One region of the Streptomyces sp. NPDC026394 genome, then DNA from elsewhere that is predicted to be linked to it. Evidence: predicted binding sites of a transcription regulator. Region 1 holds the regulator's gene; the other holds the start of a gene.
What was found. Region 1 encodes HspR, which represses chaperone genes until heat shock. Its sites were predicted from a motif close to TTGAGNNNNNNNNNCTCAA; they were not measured.

Region 1 (10,344 bases):
TCCGCGGCGTGTCCAGCGTCCTGCCGGTCGGCGCGCTCCATGCCGGGCTGCTGATCGCGTGGACGGCCTCGGCCGTGGCCGCCTGGGGGATCTTCGCGGTCGGCGCGCATCTCTACGGGCGGCGGGCCGGCACGTTCCTGGTGGTGCTGTGGGCGCTGCTCCCGCACGCCGTCATCGAATCGCTGAGCTATACGGAGCCGCTGCTCACCGCGCTGGCCGCGTGGGCGCTGTACGCCCTGCTCACCGACCACCCGCTGTGGGCCGGCGCGCTGGCGGTGCTGGCCGGTCTGGCGCGGCCGAACGGCCTAGCGGTGGCCGCGGCGGTCATGGTGGCGGCGGCCGTACAGACCTGGCGGCGGCGCCAGCACCGCCCGGGACGCCCTCTGCTGGGGCGTGCACGCCCCCTCTGGCCTTACTGGGCCGCGGCCCTGATCGCCCCCGTCGGCTGGCTCGGCTATGTCCTGTGGGTGGGGGCGCGCACCGGCGCCGGTCCGCGCGGCTACTTCCGGGTGCAGGAGATCTGGGGCTCGCGGTTCGACTTCGGACGGGACACCCTGCGGTCCGTGAAGCGGCTGTTCCTGCACAACGAGCCGCTGGTCCAGCACATGGCCGCCGCGGTCCTCGCCGTATCGATCCTGCTCCTCGTCCTGCTGGTGCTGGACCGGCCGCCCCTGCCGCTGCTCGCCTACACCGCGGTCCTGGTGGTCATGGCACTGGGCGGCACCGGCTACTTCCCCTCCAAGCCGCGGTTTCTGCTGCCGGCCTTCCCGCTGCTCGTACCGGCGGCGGTCGCGCTGGCCCGCGCCCGGCCGCGCTCGGTCGTCCTGGCGACCGGCTCACTGGCCGTGCTCTCCCTCGGGTACGGCGTGTACCTGCTGGCCATGGCGCCACTGCCGCTGTGAACCGGGACCGGCCGCACACGGCGGCGGGCCCCGGAGCGGATCGCTCCGGGGCCCGCCGGTCACCCGGCAACGGGAAGGCTCACGCCTCCGCGTCACCCGGCTTCTCGTCGCCTTCACCCTCGATGTCGGCCTCCAGGCCGAGCTGCTCGACGATCCACTTGTCGAACTCGATCGACGCGCGGACCCAGCTGACCGTGCTCGACACGAAGTGTTCGAGGGCCACGCCGGTGCCGATCAGCATCGACGCCTCGCCGATCAGACGGACCGTGCCGTCGTCGTGGGTGTGGGTGTACGCCTTGGGCCACAGCGTCCGGCGGTTCCAGTCGTCGAGCGCCTCCAGCAGCTTCGGCTTGTCGTCGATGCCGTGCGGGCGGTCGTAGAACGTACGGACGGAGAAGATCTGCTGCTCCTCCTCGCCGCGGAACATGAAGTACGTGCGGAACTGCTCCCACGGGGCGGCGAGGTCACCCTCGTCGTCGACTACGTACTTCAGCTCCATCTGGTCGAGGAGCTGCTTGACCAGGTCCTGGTCGGGCAGGACGGGACCATCAGGCCCCGACGGCTGCGGTTCGGGCTGGCCCCCGAAATTCGGGATCGAGGACGGGTCGATGCTCACCGTGGAATTCCCTTCGTATGGTCCCCGCCATCCTCTCCCATCCCGGCCCTGTCATGGCAAGCCCGCCGCCCACTCTCCGCTGCGGGCTAAAAACCCGGCGGGAGAGACGGCGGCGGGACGCCTCGTGCGACGGCCGGAGGTCAGCGGTGCGGTTCCGGCGCTCCGGTGCGGCTCACCGTACGGGAGCGACCACCAGCGACCTGCCGTCCGCGGCGACATCCACCCGTACGGTGTCGCCGTCCAGCACCTCGCCCGACAGGATCGCCTTGGCGAGCTGGTCGCCGATGGCCGTCTGGACCAGGCGGCGCAGCGGGCGGGCGCCGTAGGACAGGTCGGGCGCGTCCTGCGGCTGGTCCACGACCGGCTCCTGGCCGAGCCAGGCGAGCCAGGTCAGGGCACGCTCGGTGACGTCCAGCGTGAGCCTGCGGTCCGCGAGCCGGCGCTGGAGGTGGTCGAGCTGGATGCCCGCGATCCGCTGGAGCTGGTCGGTGCCGAGCGGGTGGAAGACCACCAGGTCGTCCAGCCGGTTCAGGAACTCCGGCCGGAAGGACGTCCGGACCGTCTCCAGCACCTTCTCCTTCTTCTGGTCCTCCTTCAGCAGCGGGTCCATCAGGAAGGTGGAGCCCAGGTTGGAGGTCAGGATCAGGATCGTGTTGCGGAAGTCCACCGTGCGGCCCTGGCCGTCGGTGAGCCGGCCGTCGTCGAGGACCTGGAGCAGCACGTCGAAGACCTCGTGGTGGGCCTTCTCCACCTCGTCCAGCAGCACGACGCTGTACGGGCGGCGGCGGACCGCCTCGGTGAGCTGGCCGCCCTCCTCGTAGCCGACGTAGCCGGGCGGGGCGCCGACCAGCCGGGCCACGCTGTGCTTCTCGCCGTACTCGCTCATGTCGATACGGACCATCGCCCGCTCGTCGTCGAAGAGGAAGTCGGCGAGCGCCTTGGCCAGCTCGGTCTTGCCGACACCGGTCGGGCCGAGGAAGAGGAACGAGCCGGTGGGACGGTCCGGGTCGGCGATGCCGGCACGGGTGCGGCGCACCGCGTCCGAGACGGCCCGTACGGCCTCGGTCTGGCCGATCAGCCGCTTGCCCAGCTCGTCCTCCATGCGCAGCAGCTTCTGGGTCTCGCCCTCCAGCAGGCGCCCGGCCGGGATGCCGGTCCAGGAGCCGACCACGTCCGCGATGTCGTCCGGGCCGACCTCCTCCTTGACCATGGAGGACTTGGCGTCCTGGGACGCCTCCTGCTCGGCCTCGGCGGCGGCGGCCTCCTCCAGCTCCCGCTCCAGGCCCGGGATCTCCCCGTACAGCAGCTTGGAGGCGGTGTCGAAGTCGCCGTCGCGCTGGGCCCGCTCGGCCTGGCCGCGCAGCTCGTCCAGCTTCTCCTTCAGCTCGCCGAGGCGGTTGAGGCCCTGCTTCTCCTTCTCCCAGCGGGCGGTCAGACCGCGCAGCTCCTCCTCCTTGTCGGCGAGGTCCTTGCGCAGCTTCTCCAGGCGCTGGACGGAGCCGGCGTCGGTCTCGTTCTTGAGCGCCAGCTCCTCCATGCGCAGCCGGTCGACGGAGCGCTGGAGCTCGTCGATCTCCACGGGCGAGGAGTCGATCTCCATCCGGAGCCGGGAGGCCGCCTCGTCGACGAGGTCGATGGCCTTGTCGGGCAGGAAGCGGGAGGTGATGTAGCGGTCGGAGAGGGTGGCGGCGGCGACCAGCGCGGAGTCCGCGATCTGCACCTTGTGGTGCGCCTCGTAGCGGCCCTTGAGACCGCGCAGGATCGCGACCGTGTCCTCGACGGTCGGCTCGGCAACCAGCACCTGCTGGAAGCGGCGCTCCAGCGCCGGGTCCTTCTCGATGCGCTCGCGGTACTCGTCCAGGGTCGTCGCGCCGACCATGCGCAGCTCACCGCGGGCCAGCATCGGCTTGAGCATGTTGCCCGCGTCCATGGCGGAGTCGCCGCCGGCGCCGGCGCCGACGACCGTGTGCAGCTCGTCGATGAACGTGATGATCTGGCCGTCGCTGGACTTGATCTCCGCCAGTACGGTCTTGAGGCGCTCCTCGAACTCGCCGCGGTACTTCGCGCCCGCGACCATCGCGCCCAGGTCCAGGGCCACCAGCCGCTTGTCGCGCAGCGACTCGGGGACGTCGCCCTTCACTATCCGCTGCGCCAGGCCCTCGACGACGGCGGTCTTGCCGACGCCGGGCTCGCCGATGAGCACCGGGTTGTTCTTGGTGCGCCGCGAGAGCACCTGCACCACGCGGCGGATCTCCTGGTCACGGCCGATGACCGGGTCCAGCTTGCCCTCACGGGCGGCCGCCGTGAAGTCCGTACCGAACTTCTCCAGCGCCTTGTACGTGCCCTCCGGGTCCGGGTTGGTGACCCGCCGGCCGCCCCGGCTGTCCTCGAAGGCGCTCAGCAGCTTCTTGGCCGTGGCGCCCTGCTGCGCCAGCAGCTCGCCGGTGCGGCCGCCCTTGGCGGCGATGCCGATGAGCAGGTGCTCGGTGGAGATGAACTCGTCGCCCAGCTCCTTCGCGCGCTGCGCGGCGTCGGCGATGACGGCCAGGGTGTCGCGGTCGGGCTGCGGCGGGGCGACCGTGGAACCCTGCACGCTGGGCTGAGCGGCGAGCTGGCGCTCGGCGCCGGAGCGCAGCGCGACGGCGTCCGCGCCGACGGCGGCCAGCAGGTCGGTGATGTTCTCGTTGTCCGCGCCGGCGAGGAGGGCGAGCAGCAGATGCACGGGGGTCATGTCCGCGTGTCCCGCCGTCACCGCCCGCTCGTTGGCGGCGCTCAGCGCCTCACGGCTCTTGTTGGTCAGCTCGGCGTCCACTCGCGCGCTCCTCCTTGGGCTGGGTGCGTGATCGGTACCGTGGTCCGGCAGTGAAACCTGCTCAGCTCAACGTCCGATAAGTTGAGTCTATTCCACTCAACGCCGTTCCGGGGGCCGCACCGGCGTCTTTTCCCGACATCCCTCGGTTTTCCGGCCCTTCTCCGGGTGCACCGGACGGCCCGGACCATGCCCGCCGCCGTGGCGGAACCTGCCGAAGTCAGACGCTCTTCCCCGGGGCCGTACGGCGGCACCATGGCGTCTTCACGCCTCCTCCACGTTCCCTGCGCTGTCCCTTTGCAGGCCCTCCGCACGGCGCCCCCACAGGAACCCCAATTACTCTTCCGGTCATGGCCCACGACCTGGACGACCTCAGCCCCGAGTACCTCGCCTTCTGGAGCGAGCACCTCATGTGCACGCTGACCACCCTGCGCCCCGACGGCACGCCGCACGTCGTCCCGGTCGGTGTCACCTTCGACGCGAACCAGCGCATCGCCCGCGTGATCACCCGCAAGGACAGCAGCAAGGTCGGCCATGTCCTCGCCGGCGGCCCGGACGGCGCCCGGGTCGCGGTGTGCCAGCTGAACGGCAGGCGATGGGCCACCCTGGAGGGTGTCGCGCGGATCCGTACGGACGCGGACGTGGTGGCGGACGCGGTACGGCGCTACGCAGAGCGGTACGGACGCACCCCGACCCCCAAGCCGGACCGGGTAATGATCGAGATCACCGTCAACAAGGCGCTGGGCCGGGCGTAGCGCACCGGCGTCCGGCCGCCCGGAACGCCGGGCCGGGCGCACCGGGGAACGCCGGGCGGCGGCCGGAAGGTCCGCCATGCGTGCGGACCTGCCCCGCCGCCCGGCACCGCCCCCGCACCGCAGCCGGCCCACGGCGGTATCGTCACCCCCACACTCGCCACGTCCCCAGGGGGCGCGATGAACTCGGTCCGAGTGACGGCGATCGCCTGCCTGATGCCGCTGTCGGGGCTGGACGACGACCCCTTCCTGGTGGACGACCACGGCCGGCACGCCCTGTGCGCGCAGTGGGCCCGGGCCCGCGACTACGAGCTGACCTGCCGGCTGAGCGTGCACCAGCTCCGCGCCGGCCACACCACGCTGTGGCAGGACGTGACGGCCGGCCTGGTCGATGTGTTCATCGCCCCCGACCGCCGCACGCCGGAGAACGCGATCGCCTCGGCCGACGAGTTCTCCGCGCGGTGCACCGCCGCCGGCGTACGGCTGGAGACCGCCGACTGCGACGAACCGGTCCACACCACCGCGATGAGGTCCCACGTGCACCGCCGTCCGTCCATGCCGGCGGCCGGGCACCACGGCTGCTGAAACGGCCGCCGAAACGACGGCGGGGCCGGGATGCGCTGTGCACCCCGGCCCCGCCCGCAGACACCGACGGCCTACTCGGACCGCTTCTTCGGACGCCACACGACCAGCGCGCCGCCCTGCTGCACGTCCTGATACGGCACCAGGTCCCGACGGTACGAGGCGTGCACCGCCGCCTCCCGCTGCTGGATGGCGGCGGCCGCGCTCTCGACCGCGTGCTGGAGCTCGGCGACCCGCTGACGCAGGGCCGTGACCTGGTTCTCCAGCTCGATGATGCGCTTGATGCCGGCGAGGTTGATGCCCTCGTCCTGCGACAACCGCTGCACTTCCCGGAGCAGTTCGATGTCCCGGGAGGAGTAGCGCCGGCCGCGCCCCGCCGTACGGTCGGGCGAGACCAGCCCCAGGCGGTCGTACTGACGCAGGGTCTGCGGATGCAGACCCGAGAGCTGAGCCGCGACGGAAATGACGTACACCGGCGACTCTTCGGTCAGTTCGTACGGGTTCCGACGCCCGCCCCGGCCATCCATCCGACTCAAGCTCCCTTCGCGGCCTGGAACAGCTCCGCCCGCGGGTCCTCACCCGCGGTCGCCTCGCGGTAGGACTCCAACGACTCCCGTGCGGTGTCGCCGAGGTCCGTGGGGACGCTCACCTCGACGGTGACCAGCAGGTCGCCGCGGGTGCCGTCCTTGCGCGACGCTCCCTTGCCGCGCACGCGCATCGTACGTCCGTTGGGAGTCCCGGCCGGGAGCTTGAGCGTCACCGGCGGGCCGCCGAGTGTCGGCACCCGCACCTCGCCGCCCAGCGCCGCCTCCGGGAAGGTGACCGGGACGGTGACGGTCAGGTTGTCGCCCTTGCGGCCGAAGACCGGGTGGGCCTCGACGTGCACGACGACGTACAGATCGCCGTTCGGACCGCCGCGCTCGCCCGGGGCGCCCTTGCCGCGCAGCCGGATGCGCTGCCCGTCGGAGACGCCCGCCGGAATCCGCACCTGCATCGTGCGCGAACTGGTCGCCCGGCCGCTGCCCTTGCAGACGTCACAGGGGTTCTCCGCGATCAGTCCGCGTCCCTTGCAGTCCACACACGGGTCGGTCAGCGAGAAGCCGCCACCGCCGCCGCGGCTGACCTGCCCGGTACCGACGCAGGTCGGGCACACGCGCGGCGTGCCGTTCTTGTCGCCGGTGCCGGAACACGACTTGCAGCCCGCCTGGCTGGACATCCGCAGCGGGACCGTGGCCCCGTCCGCCGCCTCGGTGAAGCTGAGCGTCACCTCGGACTCGACGTCCTGCCCGCGGCGCGGCTGTGTACGCGTACCGCCACCACGGTTGAACAGGCCGCCGAAGACGTCGCCGAGCCCGCCGCCGAAGCCGCCGCCCGCCGTGCCGCCCTGGGCACCGCCGCCGCCTCCGAAGAGGTCGCCGAGGTCGAAGTTGAACGATCCACCACCGGCGCCGCCGGGGCCGGCGCGGAAGCCGCCGTTGCCGAACAGCGCCCGCGCCTCGTCGTACTCCTTGCGGCGCTTGGGGTCACCGAGGATGTCGTTGGCCTCGGAGATCTCCTTGAAGCGCTCCTCGGCCTTGGCGTCCCCCTTGTTGGCGTCCGGGTGGAACTCCCGGGCCAGCTTGCGGTACGCCTTCTTGATCTCCGCCTCGGTGGCGTCCTTCGGGACGCCGAGGACCTTGTAGTAGTCCTTCTCCACGAAGTCCTTGGTGTTCATCCCCGACGTCCCTCCTCCCGAACTGCTTCTTCCGTCGCCGCGTCAGCCCTCTTCCGGGCCACCGCTCTCCTCGTCAGAAGCCTTCACGTCGTCCTCCGAGGCGGCCTTGCCGGGCTGCGCGCCCGGCTGCGGCTCGGCGACCGCGACCCGCGCGGGGCGGATCGTTCGTTCACCGATGCGATACCCCGGCTGGAGGATGGCGACGCACGTGGTCTCCGTGACATCCGGAGCGTACGAGTGCATCAGGGCCTCGTGGATCGTCGGGTCGAAGGGCTCGCCCTCCTTGCCGAACTGCTGGAGGCCCAGCTTCGCGACCACCGTCTCCAGCGACTCGGCCACCGACTTGAAGCCGCCGACCAGCTCGCCGTGCTCCCGGGCCCGGCCGATGTCGTCGAGCACGGGCAGCAGCTCGGTGAGGAGGTTCGCCGCGGCGATCTCCTTCACCGACACCCGGTCCCGCTCCACCCGGCGACGGTAGTTCTGGTACTCCGCCTGGAGCCGCTGGAGGTCCGCGGTGCGCTCGTTGAGCGCGGTACGCACCTGGTCCAGCTGCGCCGTGACGGCTACGTCCTGGTTCGTTTCCCCGGCCGGGGCCGAGCCCGCCGTGTCGGCGGACTCGGCCTGCGCCGCGTCATCAGGGGTCTGTGCGGCTTCGGCGGGGACGTCGGGCTTCTTGTCCTCGAAGCCCGGAGTCTCCTCCGTCACGCGGCACCGTCCTTCTTGGGCTTCTCGTCGTCGACGATCTCGGCGTCGACCACGTCGTCCTCGGCCTTGGCCTGCTGGCCGCCCGCGGCACCGGCGGCGCCCTCGGCACCGCCCGCGGCCGCACCGGCGGCCTGCGCGTCGGCGTACATGGCCTGGCCCAGCTTCTGGCTGACCGCGGCGACCTTCTCGGTCGCGGTGCGGATCTCGGCCGTGTCCTCGCCCTTGAGCTTCTCCTTCAGCTCAGCGACGGCGGTCTCGACCTCGGTCTTCACCTCGGCGGGGACCTTCTCCTCGTTGTCCTTGAGGAACTTCTCCGTCTGGTAGACGAGCTGCTCGCCCTGGTTACGGGACTCGGCGGCCTCGCGGCGGCGGTGGTCCTCGTCCGCGTACTGCTCGGCCTCCTGGCGCATCCGGTCGACCTCGTCCTTCGGCAGCGAGGAGCCACCGGTGACGGTCATCTTCTGCTCCTTGCCGGTGCCGAGGTCCTTCGCCGCGACGTGCATGATGCCGTTCGCGTCGATGTCGAAGGCGACCTCGATCTGCGGCACGCCGCGCGGGGCCGGGGGCAGACCGGTCAGCTCGAACATGCCGAGCTTCTTGTTGTACGCCGCGATCTCGCGCTCGCCCTGGTAGACCTGGATCTGCACGGAGGGCTGGTTGTCCTCGGCGGTGGTGAAGATCTCCGAGCGCTTGGTCGGGATCGTCGTGTTCCGCTCGATGAGCTTGGTCATGATGCCGCCCTTGGTCTCGATACCGAGGGACAGCGGGGTGACGTCCAGCAGGAGGACGTCCTTGACCTCACCCTTGAGGACACCGGCCTGCAGCGACGCGCCGATGGCGACGACCTCGTCCGGGTTGACGCCCTTGTTGGCGTCCTTGCCGCCGGTCAGCTCCTTGACGAGCTCGGCGACGGCCGGCATCCGGGTCGAGCCGCCGACCAGGACCACGTGGTCGATCTCGGACAGCTCGATGCCGGCGTCCTTGATGACGTTGTGGAACGGGGTCTTGCAGCGCTCCAGGAGGTCCGAGGTGAGCTGCTGGAACTGCGCCCGGGTGAGCTTCTCGTCCAGGTGCAGCGGGCCCTCGGCGGAGGCGGTGATGTAAGGGAGGTTGATCGTCGTCTCGGTGGACGAGGACAGCTCGATCTTCGCCTTCTCCGCGGCCTCGCGCAGACGCTGGAGCGCCATCTTGTCCTTGGAGAGGTCGACGCCGTGGCCGTTGTTGAACTGCTTGACCAGGTAGTCGACGACACGCTGGTCCCAGTCGTCACCACCGAGGTGGTTGTCGCCGTTGGTCGCCTTGACCTCGACGACACCGTCGCCGATCTCCAGCAGCGAGACGTCGAAGGTACCGCCACCGAGGTCGAAGACCAGGATGGTCTGGTCGTCCTTCTCCAGGCCGTAGGCCAGGGCCGCGGCGGTGGGCTCGTTGACGATGCGCAGGACGTTCAGGCCCGCGATCTCGCCGGCCTCCTTGGTGGCCTGGCGCTCGGAGTCGTTGAAGTAGGCCGGAACGGTGATGACCGCGTCCGCGACCTTCTCGCCGAGGTAGGCCTCCGCGTCCCGCTTGAGCTTCTGCAGGATGAAGGCGCTCATCTGCTGCGGGTTGAAGTCCTTGCCGTCCAGGTTGACCTTCCAGTCAGTGCCCATGTGGCGCTTGACCGAACGGATCGTCCTGTCGACGTTGGTGACCGCCTGGCGCTTCGCGACCTCGCCGACCAGCACCTCGCCGTTCTTGGCGAAGGCGACGACGGACGGCGTGGTCCTGGCGCCCTCGGCGTTGGTGATGACGGTGGGCTCACCGCCTTCGAGAACACTGACGACGGAGTTCGTCGTGCCCAGGTCGATGCCGACCGCACGTGCCATTTCGATTCCTCCAGTGACTTGAGTGGAACAGACTCAAGCGTGCAGCACCGTCGCCAGCCTGTCAATTGACCTGAGTCGGGCCCGCTCAACTTTTATGTCGGGCTTATCGTCACTCCCTCTTCGGAGGACGCCGCCCGGGGCGGGAAGGGTTGCCTGCGCGACACAGATCACCGGCCGGGCGGCTTCATGGCGCTCGGGATACTGGGTAACCTCAGCGCAGACCCGAAAAGTTACTGCTTAGTAATCGCTGTAGTCCTCGTAACCGCGGACTCCGCGTACCCCTCGTACGTACGCGCAGCCCCTCAAGTATTCCCCGTAACCCCCGCACTCGCAGGCCCGAGGAGCCACCCATGCAACTCGCCGCGATCATCGTGTCGCTGGTCCTAATCGCGGTCGGCG
Region 2 (10,344 bases), on a different contig from region 1:
GCCGGCGTGCTCGGCGTCGCGGGGGCGGCCTGGGCCGTTCCGGCGGCGGGAGTGGCGGGGCTGCCGTCACTCGCCGGGGCCGACGCGGCGGCGCCCGCTCCCGGCTTGTAGTCGGCGAAGAAGTCCCACCAGGCTCGGTCTACCGAGTTCGGGTCCTGGAGGTACTGCTGGTAGATCTCGTCGACGAGCCACTCGTTCGGACCGAACGCGGCAGCAGGGTTCTTACCCTGCCCCTCTTGGTCAGTCGAAGTGCTCGAACTGTTGGGGGACTGTGGCGACACGGCGGCAACCGCCCTCTTCCGCTTCCTAAGGTGGTGGACAGCGGGAATAAAGGCTACGCCTCTCGGGACCTTTGGTGCAGTCCGGGGCCGTCAGTCGTCGTGCACGTCACATTCGGCAAGGGGTTTCGAGGCATGACTCGACGGGAAACACACCAGGTTTGCCTGCGTTCGGGTACGCGGCATCGCCGCCGCACCCACGGAGTGTGTGCTTCCACCACCGACCCTACGACACCCGGCGTCAACCTCGAACGGAGTCGCTTCCCGGAAGGGTGACGCGGATACGGCAGCCGCGCGGCGATTCGGCCACCCGGATCCGTCCCCCGTGCAGATCCACCGCCCAGCGCGCGATCGCCAGGCCCAGCCCCGTACCGCCGTCGCTGCCCGGACCCGACGCCGCCGGGTCGCCCCGGTTGAACCGTTCGAAGACGTGGTGCCGCTCGGATTCCGGGATGCCCGGGCCCTCGTCCTGCACCTCCAGCTCCAGGCCCCCGGGCGTCTCGCCGCCCCGTGCCAGCACCGTGACCCGGCCGTGCCGCGGGCTGTGCTTGATGGCGTTGTCGATCAGGTTCGCCACGACCTGGTGGAGCCGCTCGGCGTCCGCGTACGCGGCCAGTTCCGGCGGCGAGACGTCCAGGTGCAGATGGACGTCCGTACGGGTGTGGGTGCCGGAGCCGGCGAGCCCCCGGAGCGTGGAGGCGCCGCGGCTCATGTTGGCCTCCTTGAGCACCCCCGACAGGTACGGCCACACCTCGAAGCGGCGGGCGTGCAGCGGCACCACGCCGTTGTCCAGCCGCGACAGGTCCAGCAGGTGCTCCACCAGCCGCCCCAGCCGCTCCGTCTGCTTCAGGGCCGTCCGCATCGTTTCCGGATCGGGCTCGCAGACCCCGTCCACCACGTTCTCCAGGACGGCGCGCAGGGCCGCTATCGGGGTGCGCAGCTCGTGCGAGACGTTGGCGACCAGCTCCTTGCGGTGGGTGTCCACCGCCTCCAGATCGGCGGCCATCCGGTTGAACGCGTCGGCCAGGTCGCCGAACTCGTCGCGCCGCCCGCCGCGCACCCGCCGGGTGTAGTCGCCGTCCGCCATCGCCCGGGTCACGTCCGTCATGTCGTCCAGCGGCGCCGTCAGACCCTGCGCGACGAACTGGGTGACCAGCAGCGAGGCGATGATCGAGAAGACCGTGATGACCCGCAGCTCGGTGTCGGAGTGGATGGCGACGAACACCAGCAGCGTGGTGATGATCACCGAGACGATGACCAGCGCGCCGAGCGCCGCCTTGACCGAGCGGTACGGGTCCAGCGGGCGCAGCCCCTCCCAGACCCGCCGCCAGAACGGGACCCAGACCCGCTCCCGCAGGGCGGCCGGACCGTCCCGCAGACTCTCCCTGGCCCGGTCGCGGGCCTGGCGTCCGGCCCGCTCCTTCTCGGCGGCCGGCCGGCGGCGGGTGGGGGCCGTCATACCGGCGGGGTCTCCAGCGCGTACCCGACACCGTGCACCGTACGGATGCGCTCCGCACCGATCTTGCGGCGCAGCGCCTTGATGTGGCTGTCGACCGTACGGGTGCCGGAGGCGTCCGCCCAGTCCCACACCTCGGCCAGCAACTGCTCACGGGAGAGCACCGCGCGCGGCGTGTTGGCCAGACACACCAGCAGGTCGAACTCGGTCGGTGTCAGGTGCACGTCGGTGCCGCGCACCCGCACCCGGCGCTGCGCGTGGTCGATCTCCAGCTCGCCCAGGCGCAGGATGCCGCTGCGCGGGGTGTGCGCGGCCAGCGCCGCCCGCTCCACGCGGCGCAGCAGCACATGCACCCGGGCCGCCAGCTCCCGCATGGAGAACGGTTTGGTCATGTAGTCGTCCGCGCCGACCCCGAGACCGACCAGCATGTCCGTCTCGTCGTCCCGCGCGGTGAGCATCATGACGGGCACCGGGCGCCGCGCCTGCACCCGGCGGCACACCTCCAGCCCGTCGAAGCCCGGCAGCATCACGTCCAGGACCAACAGGTCCGGCTGCCACGCCTCGGCGGTGTCCACCGCGGCCGGGCCGTCGGTGGCCGTCTGCACCTGGAAGCCCTCGGCGCGCAGCCGGGCCGCGATGGCGTCGACGATCGTCGGGTCGTCCTCCACGACGAGGATCCGGCGCTGGGCGCCGGGCGTGGCCGCGGCGGTGCCGCCCTGGGTGGTCTGCGTCTGATCCATCGCCCGCCCCTGCGTGTCCCCGTGCTGCATGGTCGCGTACTGCTGGGCAGCAGCGTAAGGGCAGGGTATGACCATCGGCTACGCGCCCTTGCGCGCGAGGTGCACCACGTCGGGGACGCCTCGGACAACGGGGATCTCTTCGGTACGTACGCCGGTGAACCCGGCATTTCGCAGCGCTTCTTCGAACGCGGACGACGGCTGCGCCGACCACACCGCGAGCACGCCGCCGGGCGTCAGGCGCGCCCGGCAGGCCGCCAGACCGGCGGGGGAGTAGAGGCCGCCGTTGTCCTCCGTGACGGTCCACTCCGGCCCGTTGTCGATGTCCAGGCACAGCGCGTCGAACGTGCGCGGCCCGGCGCCCTCGCGCACGTACGCGACCAGGTCGGCGGCGACGATCTCGGTACGGGGATCGGCGAGCGCCGCCCCGGACACCGCCGACAGCGGCCCGGCACGGTGCCAGTCGATGACCGCGGCCTCCCGCTCCACCACCGTGATCTGGCCCCATCGGGCCTCCTCCGCCGCCCTGACCAGGGAGAACCCGACCCCGAGCCCGCCGATCAGCACACGGTGCGGTGCCTCCGTGCCCCCCAGCTCCGCCAGTGCCGCGTCCACCAGCAGCCGCTCGGACCGCCCGTCCGAGGTGTCCATCAGAAAACACCCGTTGGCGATGATCTCGAAGTGCTCGCCCCGCTGCCGCAGCACCACCTCCCCGTACGGGCCCTCTCGGCGGTCGAGGACCCGCGGTCCACCGCCGGGCGCGGGCGGGCCGGACACGTGCACGGGGTGGTCGGGCATGGCGTGCGCGGGATGAGACATGGCGGCCATCCTGGCCAACCGGGGCGGGACGGGTCCAACCGGTTTACGGACCGGACCGGACCGGGCCGCGCCGCCCGTGACGCAGGTCACGGGCACAGCTCGCTCATGGGTTGAACGTGCAGGCTGTCCCGTACGTAGATCCTCAGTGGCGGACGCCCCGACGGCGCCGACAGCCACGGACGGAAGGGGCCAGCCACCAGTGAGCCGGGTGAACACGGCAGCAGCCTCCGCAAAGACGCCACCCGACGAGGGAGCCCCCACTGCCCGAACGGCCCCTTTCGCGGGAGGCGGGGCCGATGAGGCGGCGCCGCTGGAAGGGGTGCCGCTGGAGGGGGTGCCCAGGCAGGGGGCGAGGGCCGGGGCGGGCGGTGGCGTCGGCGCCGGGGCTGCGGCGGTCGCCCGTCCCGCGCCGGTCTCCGGTGGGGTGCCGTCCGCCGATTCCGTACCGGCTTCCGGGGGTGTGCCACCCGCCGGTTCCGCGCCGGCGACGGGGCCCGTTCCGGTGTCGCGGCCGACGTGGCCCGGCCGGAGCCCGAGCCGGTGGCCCAAGCCCTGGCGCCTGCTCCCCGGCCCCCTCGCCACCCCCTTCACCTTCGGCTACACCCTCCTCCTCGTCGCGACCTCGCTCTTCGCCGAGCACGCCGACCCGGAACTGGTCCACAGCCTGCTCCAGGCCTCCAGTACGGACGTCGAGCACCTGGCGCAGGCGCCCCTGCTGGTGCTCGTCGCCAGCGCCCTGTGGATCGCCGGCGGTCCGACCTCCGCGTACGCCGTCGCCTTCCTGGTCGTCCTGACGGCCCTGGAGCGCCGGGCCGGCGCCCTGCGGACGGCCGCGGTCTTCTTCGGCGGCCACGTGGTCGCGACGCTCGCCACCGAACTCCCGGTCGGTGCCGCGGTCGCCCTCGGCCACCTCCCCGTCGACTCGCTGCAACGCCTCGACTACGGCATCAGCTTCGGCGTGATGGCCTGTACCGGCGCGCTGGCGGGCCTGCTGCCCGGCTGGGTCCGGTGGCCGCTCCTGGCAGGCGTGACCTGGTTCGCCGTCAGCAATCTGCTGCTCTCCGGCGACCCCGTCAGCGACTCGGGCCACTTCCTCGCCCTCGTCCTCGGAACCCTCACCCGGCCCCTCCTGCGACGCTCCCGCGGGCCTCGCCCGGCGGCGATTGTCAGTGGGCGTTGCTAGCTTCCTGAGCACGCTTCTCCACGGCTTCACGGGGAGGTGGAGCGAGGGTTGCACCCGGCCGCGGAGGCCGGGGCCCCGCTCCGTCAGGAAGAGGCACCCATCATGCGCATGATCTTCGTGAACCTGCCGGTCAAGGACATCGCCGTGTCCCGCGAGTTCTTCACCCGCCTCGGCTTCGCCTTCAACCCCGACTTCTCCGACGAGCACACCCTGTGCATGGTCGTCGAGGAGAACATCTGCGTCATGCTCCTCCAGGAGGACCGCTTCCGGGACTTCATCAACGGCGACATCAGCGACGCCGCGAAGACGAAGGAAGTCCTCACGTGTCTGTCCTGCGACAGCCGGGAAGAGGCCGACGCCACCCTGGCCAAGGCGTTGGCCGCCGGCGCGAGTGCGTGGAAGCCGGTGATGGAAGCGGGGCCCATGTACGGCGTCAGCTTCCAGGACCCTGACGGGCACGTCTGGGAGTTCATGCACATGGCTCAGGGCTGAGCGCGCGCGGGCGCGCTTCGCGCGAGGTTTTGTGCTGACGCACGGCTCGCATTGGTTGCCATCTCTCCCCCGGCCGGAGGCTGGGGGAGAGTGACCCCGGAGTGGCCCCGAGCCCCCACCCTCCGGCCCCATCGCGCACGACGCGCACCCCACCAGCCCCCACCAAAGGGCCCGGCAGCGCCACCCCAAGCCCGTCCGGCGATTGAGGACAACAGGAACCCCAGCCACAACGCCGCGAGAGTGATCGCTCACAGCGAACAGGGACCAGGGAACATCCGCGCACCCCCAAGCATTGAGTGGGTATTGCTCAACTTGCCTGCCGAAGGGGAGATCATGGCTTCGACGTCCACCTCGCTCACTCTGCCCGTGCTGCCCCTCGACGACGAGGTCGTGCTGCCCGGCATGGTGGTGCCGCTGGACCTTTCCGAGGCGGACGTACGGGCCGCGGTCGAGGCCGCGCAGTCCGCCGCCTCACCGGGTAACAAGCCGCGCGTGCTTCTTGTGCCGCGGATCGACGGCGCGTACGCGGCGATCGGTGTGCTCGGCCGCGTCGAGCAGGTCGGACGGCTGTCCGACGGCGACCCCGGCGCGCTCATCCGCGGGCTCGGCCGCGTGAAGATCGGCGCCGGGACCACCGGCCCCGGCGCCGCCCTGTGGGTGGAGGGCACCACCGTCGACGAGACGGCGCCCGAGCCCCTGCCCGGGGCGGTCACCGAGCTGGTCAAGGAGTACAAGGCGCTGGCCACCGACTGGCTCAAGAAGCGCGGCGCCTGGCAGGTCGTGGACCGCGTCCAGCAGATCGAGGACGTGTCGCAGCTCGCGGACAACTCCGGTTACTCGCCGTTCCTGAGCACCGAGCAGAAGGTGCGGCTGCTGGAGACCACCGACCCGGTGGCCCGCCTGAAGCAGGCCACCGAAGCGCTGCGCGAGCACCTCGCCGAGCAGGACGTGGCGGAGGCCATCGCCAAGGACGTCCAGGAGGGCGTCGACAAGCAGCAGCGCGAGTTCCTGCTGCGCCGCCAGATGGAGGCCGTCCGCAAGGAGCTGGCCGAGCTGAACGGCGACCCGGAGGACGAGGGCGAGGACTACCGCGCCCGCGTCGAGGCGGCCCGGCTGCCCGAGGACGTCCGCAAGGCGGCCCTCAAGGAGGTCGACAAGCTGGAGCGGTCCAGCGACCAGAGCCCCGAGGGAAGCTGGATCAGGACCTGGCTGGACACGGTGCTGGAGCTGCCGTGGAACGAGCGCACGGAGGACGCGTACGACATCCCCGGCGCCAAGGAGGTCCTGGACGCCGACCACGCCGGTCTGGAGGACGTCAAGGAGCGCATCACCGAGTACCTGGCCGTGCGCAAGCGGCGCGCGGACCGTGGTCCGGGCCTGGTCGGCGGGCCGGCAGCAGGGGCATCGCGCAGCGATTCCGGCAAGGGTGGCGGTGGGCGACGGGCGGGCGGCGCCGTGCTGGCGCTGGTCGGGCCGCCCGGCGTCGGCAAGACGTCGCTGGGCGAGTCCGTGGCCCGTTCCATGGGGCGCAAGTTCGTCCGGGTCGCGCTCGGCGGCGTACGGGACGAGGCGGAGATCCGCGGCCACCGGCGTACGTACGTCGGCGCGCTGCCCGGCCGCATCGTGCGGGCGATCAAGGAGGCCGGCTCGATGAACCCGGTCGTCCTGCTCGACGAGATCGACAAGGTCGGCTCGGACTTCCGGGGCGACCCGGCCGCCGCCCTCCTCGAAGTCCTCGACCCGGCGCAGAACCACACCTTCCGGGACCATTACCTGGAGGTCGAGCTCGACCTGAGCGACGTGGTCTTCCTGGCCACCGCCAACGTCCTGGAGGCCATACCGGAGCCGCTGCTCGATCGCATGGAGCTGGTCCGGCTCGACGGTTACACCCAGGACGAGAAGGTCGTCATCGCCCGCGATCATCTGCTGCCGCGCCAACTGGAGCGGGCCGGGCTGGAGCCCGACGAGGTCACGTTCACGGACGAGGCGCTGCACAAGCTCGCCGGTGAGTACACCCGCGAGGCGGGCGTACGGAACCTGGAGCGGGCCGTCGGGCGGCTGCTGCGCAAGGTCGCGGCCCAGAGCGAACTGGGCGAGCGCGAGCTGCCCTTCACGGTCGGCGTGGACGAACTGCGCCCGCTGATCGGGCGCCCGCACCACACCCCCGAGTCGGCGCAGGACCCCGCCGAACGGCGCACGTCCGTACCCGGCGTGGTCACCGGCCTCGCGGTCACCGGCGCGGGCGGCGACGTGCTGTACGTGGAAGCCTCGCTCGCCGATCCGGAGACCGGCGCGTCCGGGCTCCAGCTCACCGGCCAGTTGGGCGACGTGATGAAGGAGTCCGCGCACATCGCGCTGTCCTTCCTGCGTTCGCACGGCGCGGAACTGGAGCTGCCGGTCGGTGACTTGAAGGAGCGCGGCGTCCACCTGCACGTACCGGCGGGCGCGGTACCGAAGGACGGCCCGAGCGCGGGCGTGACGATGACGACGGCGCTGGCCTCGCTGCTCTCCGGGCGGCAGGTGCGCCCGGACGTGGCGATGACCGGCGAGGTCTCACTGACCGGGCGGGTACTGCCGATCGGCGGCGTCAAGCAGAAGCTGCTCGCGGCGCACCGGGCGGGCATCACGACCGTGGTCATCCCCAAGCGCAACGAGCCGGACCTGGACGACGTCCCCGCCGAGATCCTGGAGAAGCTGGACGTCCACCCGGTCTCCGACGTCCGCCAGGTCCTCGACCTGGCCCTGACCCCGGCCTCGGCCCCGGCCGCCCCGGAGGTCCCGGTCGCGGCGTGACGGACGCGATCGGCCACAGCGGCCCGGAGCCCCTGACACGGGGCGCCGGGCCGCGCGTGTCCCGGTCACCGTGCGTAACGTCGTACTGCGCGACTGCCCGCACATCGCGGCGGTGGGGAGGAGCGCACGGTGACCGTCGAGCTGACCGACAACAGGGTCGAGATCGAGATGGCCGACAGCGACGGGCTCAGCCCGGACATGATGTTCGACTGGCTGGAGCGGATGCCCGTCCCCGAGGGCTACAAGGCAGAGATCGTCGAGGGGGCCGTTTTCATGTCGCCGCAAGGGGACAACCACTGGGACATCGTCGCCGCGATTCACGATCAATTGAGGTCCCACCACCCGCGGAAGCGAGTGAAGTCCGATGCCCGCTTGGACTTCCCCGGCCACCTCAACGGTTTCGCTTGCGACGTGGTCGCGCTGCGGGACGGTGCGGAGAAGGACGACAAGGGGCGCTGGCGGTACCAGGACATCGAATTCGTCGCCGAAGTCATCTCCAGGGACACGTCGCGCAACGTCCATGGCCCCAAGAAGGACGCATACGCCATGGCGGGAGTGCCCGTCCACCTCATTGCCGATCCGTACCTCGGGCAGTGCCACCTTTACACGGCCCCCAAGGACGGCACCTACCGCCTCGGTCCGGCCATCAAGTCCGGCGACCCGGTCGACCTGACCGACACGGTCGTCGGCCTCTCGCTGGACAGGCGGAATCCGGCCGGGAGTGACGGCGCATCGACGCATGAGCCGGGTGACGGCAGCGACCGCGCTTCAAGCTGTCGGACGGGGCGGAGCCGGACGGCGAAGGGCATTGGCGCTATCGGGACGTCGAATTCGTCCTTGAGGTCACCTCTCGTGAAACCGGGCCCTACGATTACGGGCCGAAGAGAGCCGCCTGTGCCGAGGGCCATGTCCCCGTCCACCTGACCGTGGACCCCCGTACACCGCGAAGTGGCACCTCCACGCCCTCCCCGAGAACGGCGCGTACCGGTCGCGGCTGAGCGGGGAATTCGGCGCTCCCGTCGGCCTGACGAGCACGGCACTCGGGCTGACGTTGGAAACCGACGGGTTTCCCCGGGGCTGCCGGCGATGAAGGGGCCCCGGCGCGTATCCCGCCCCGGGACCCACCGCCTCATCCGTCAGCCAGCGCCCTCAGCCGCTCGTACGACCCGTTGAACCGGTTCCGGTCGCCGACCGTGGGGCCCGACGACGTGTACTGCCAGACGGTGTGGAAGGCCCAGCCCGCCGGGAGTTCGCCGGCCGAGGAGCCGTAGCGGGGGATCCACAGAGGGTTGACGGAGCCGAAGCCGGCGTAGTTGCCGGTGCACTGTTTCCACCAGGTGGTGGAGGTGTAGATGAGGGCGTCCCTGCCGGTGCGTGCCTTGTAGGTGGCGAAGAAGTCCTTGATCCAGCCGACCAGGCCGGCCGCGCTCTTGCCGTAGCAGGTGGAGCCGTACGGGTTGTACTCCATGTCGAGGGCGCCGGGCAGGGTGCGGCCGTCCTTGGACCAGCCGCCGCCGTGGTCCACGAAGTGGTCGGCCTGGGCGGCGCCGCCGGAGGTGTCCGGGGTGGCGAAGTGGTACGCGCCGCGGATCATGCCGACGTCGTAGGAGCCGTTGTACTGCTGGGCGAAGTACGGGTTGGTGTAGCCGGTGGACTCGGTGGCCTTCACGTAGGCGAAGCGGACCCCGGAGTCCCACAGGGTCTGCCAGGGGACGTTGCCGTTGTGGCTGCTGACGTCGACACCTTCGACGGAGGCGAGGGTGGGCGGTGGCGCCTCGCCCGGCGCGTCGCCCTCGTGGCGGGCGACCTGGGAGCCGGCCCAGTCCAGGCCGGGGTGGGCGGGTTCGGGGGCGGCGCCGTACGGGGCGGCGCCGGCGGTGCCCGGCAGCCCGAGGAAGAGGGCGGCGACGGTGAGGAACGTCCCCGCCAGGGCCGCGAAGGAGCGCGGGCGGCGGACGGCGGGGCGGCCGGATCTGTGCACGGGCATACGTGCCTCCGAGCATCTCGGTGAACTGACCTGAGGGGGCCGGCCGGGCGGGCCACGGCGCGCCGCGGGGCGCGCGGAGCCGAACGGGGGAAACGAGGGGAGTGGCGCGGCCGTACCGGGCTGTGTGGTGTGAGCATGCCAAGAACGTGCCGCTGACGGTACGCGCGTAGATGCACAGGGCAAAGAGGGGAGCCGGGCTTCCGTTGGTCTAATCCTGCGAAATACTGGACAAGCTGCGGCTTCGGCCGCCGCCGCAGGAAACTTTCACGGTACGGAAAGCGGGAGAGGGCGCCGACGTGCACAACACCAGACCCGACAGCGTGGCAGGGACGGACGAACCCGGTGGTGTGGACCAGGTGTTCCTCTCCCTGGAGCGGGAGCTGGCGGTCTTCCTGCGCCGTGCCCGGGCCACCTCCGGCGAGCTGGCCCGGGAGGTGCACCCGGAGCTGGAGGCGGCCGCGTACGGCCTGCTCGTCCGCCTCGCCGACGCGGGGCAGCAGCGCGCCACCGAACTGGCCGGTTACTTCGGCGTGGGCAAGGCGACCATGAGCCGGCAACTGCGCGCCTTGGAGGACCTCGGTCTGATCGACCGCGAGCCG

Region 2: a site for HspR is predicted at 5,258-5,276, ahead of lon (endopeptidase La). Genes of this name have one in related genera too.

What each region holds. Positions count from the first base shown of each region.
Region 1 is NZ_JBVHPX010000019.1:112,029-122,372, forward strand. It holds gene ACZ4QV_RS32445 (hypothetical protein) at 1-902, shown strand, start outside; gene ACZ4QV_RS32450 (YbjN domain-containing protein) at 982-1,518, opposite strand; gene clpB (ATP-dependent chaperone ClpB) at 1,691-4,330, opposite strand; gene ACZ4QV_RS32460 (TIGR03618 family F420-dependent PPOX class oxidoreductase) at 4,678-5,082, shown strand; gene ACZ4QV_RS32465 (hypothetical protein) at 5,260-5,664, shown strand; gene ACZ4QV_RS32470 (heat shock protein transcriptional repressor HspR) at 5,736-6,188, opposite strand; gene dnaJ (molecular chaperone DnaJ) at 6,194-7,375, opposite strand; gene grpE (nucleotide exchange factor GrpE) at 7,418-8,080, opposite strand; gene dnaK (molecular chaperone DnaK) at 8,077-9,945, opposite strand; gene ACZ4QV_RS32490 ((Fe-S)-binding protein) at 10,296-10,344, shown strand, end outside.
Region 2 is NZ_JBVHPX010000001.1:392,402-402,745, forward strand. It holds gene ACZ4QV_RS01795 (multifunctional oxoglutarate decarboxylase/oxoglutarate dehydrogenase thiamine pyrophosphate-binding subunit/dihydrolipoyllysine-residue succinyltransferase subunit) at 1-281, opposite strand, end outside; gene ACZ4QV_RS01800 (sensor histidine kinase) at 520-1,737, opposite strand; gene ACZ4QV_RS01805 (response regulator transcription factor) at 1,734-2,474, opposite strand; gene ACZ4QV_RS01810 (spermidine synthase family protein) at 2,553-3,290, opposite strand; gene ACZ4QV_RS01815 (rhomboid-like protein) at 3,793-4,473, shown strand; gene ACZ4QV_RS01820 (VOC family protein) at 4,576-4,965, shown strand; gene lon (endopeptidase La) at 5,299-7,758, shown strand; partial or broken gene ACZ4QV_RS01830 (Uma2 family endonuclease) at 7,927-8,457, shown strand; gene ACZ4QV_RS01835 (lysozyme) at 8,888-9,745, opposite strand; gene ACZ4QV_RS01840 (MarR family winged helix-turn-helix transcriptional regulator) at 10,042-10,344, shown strand, end outside.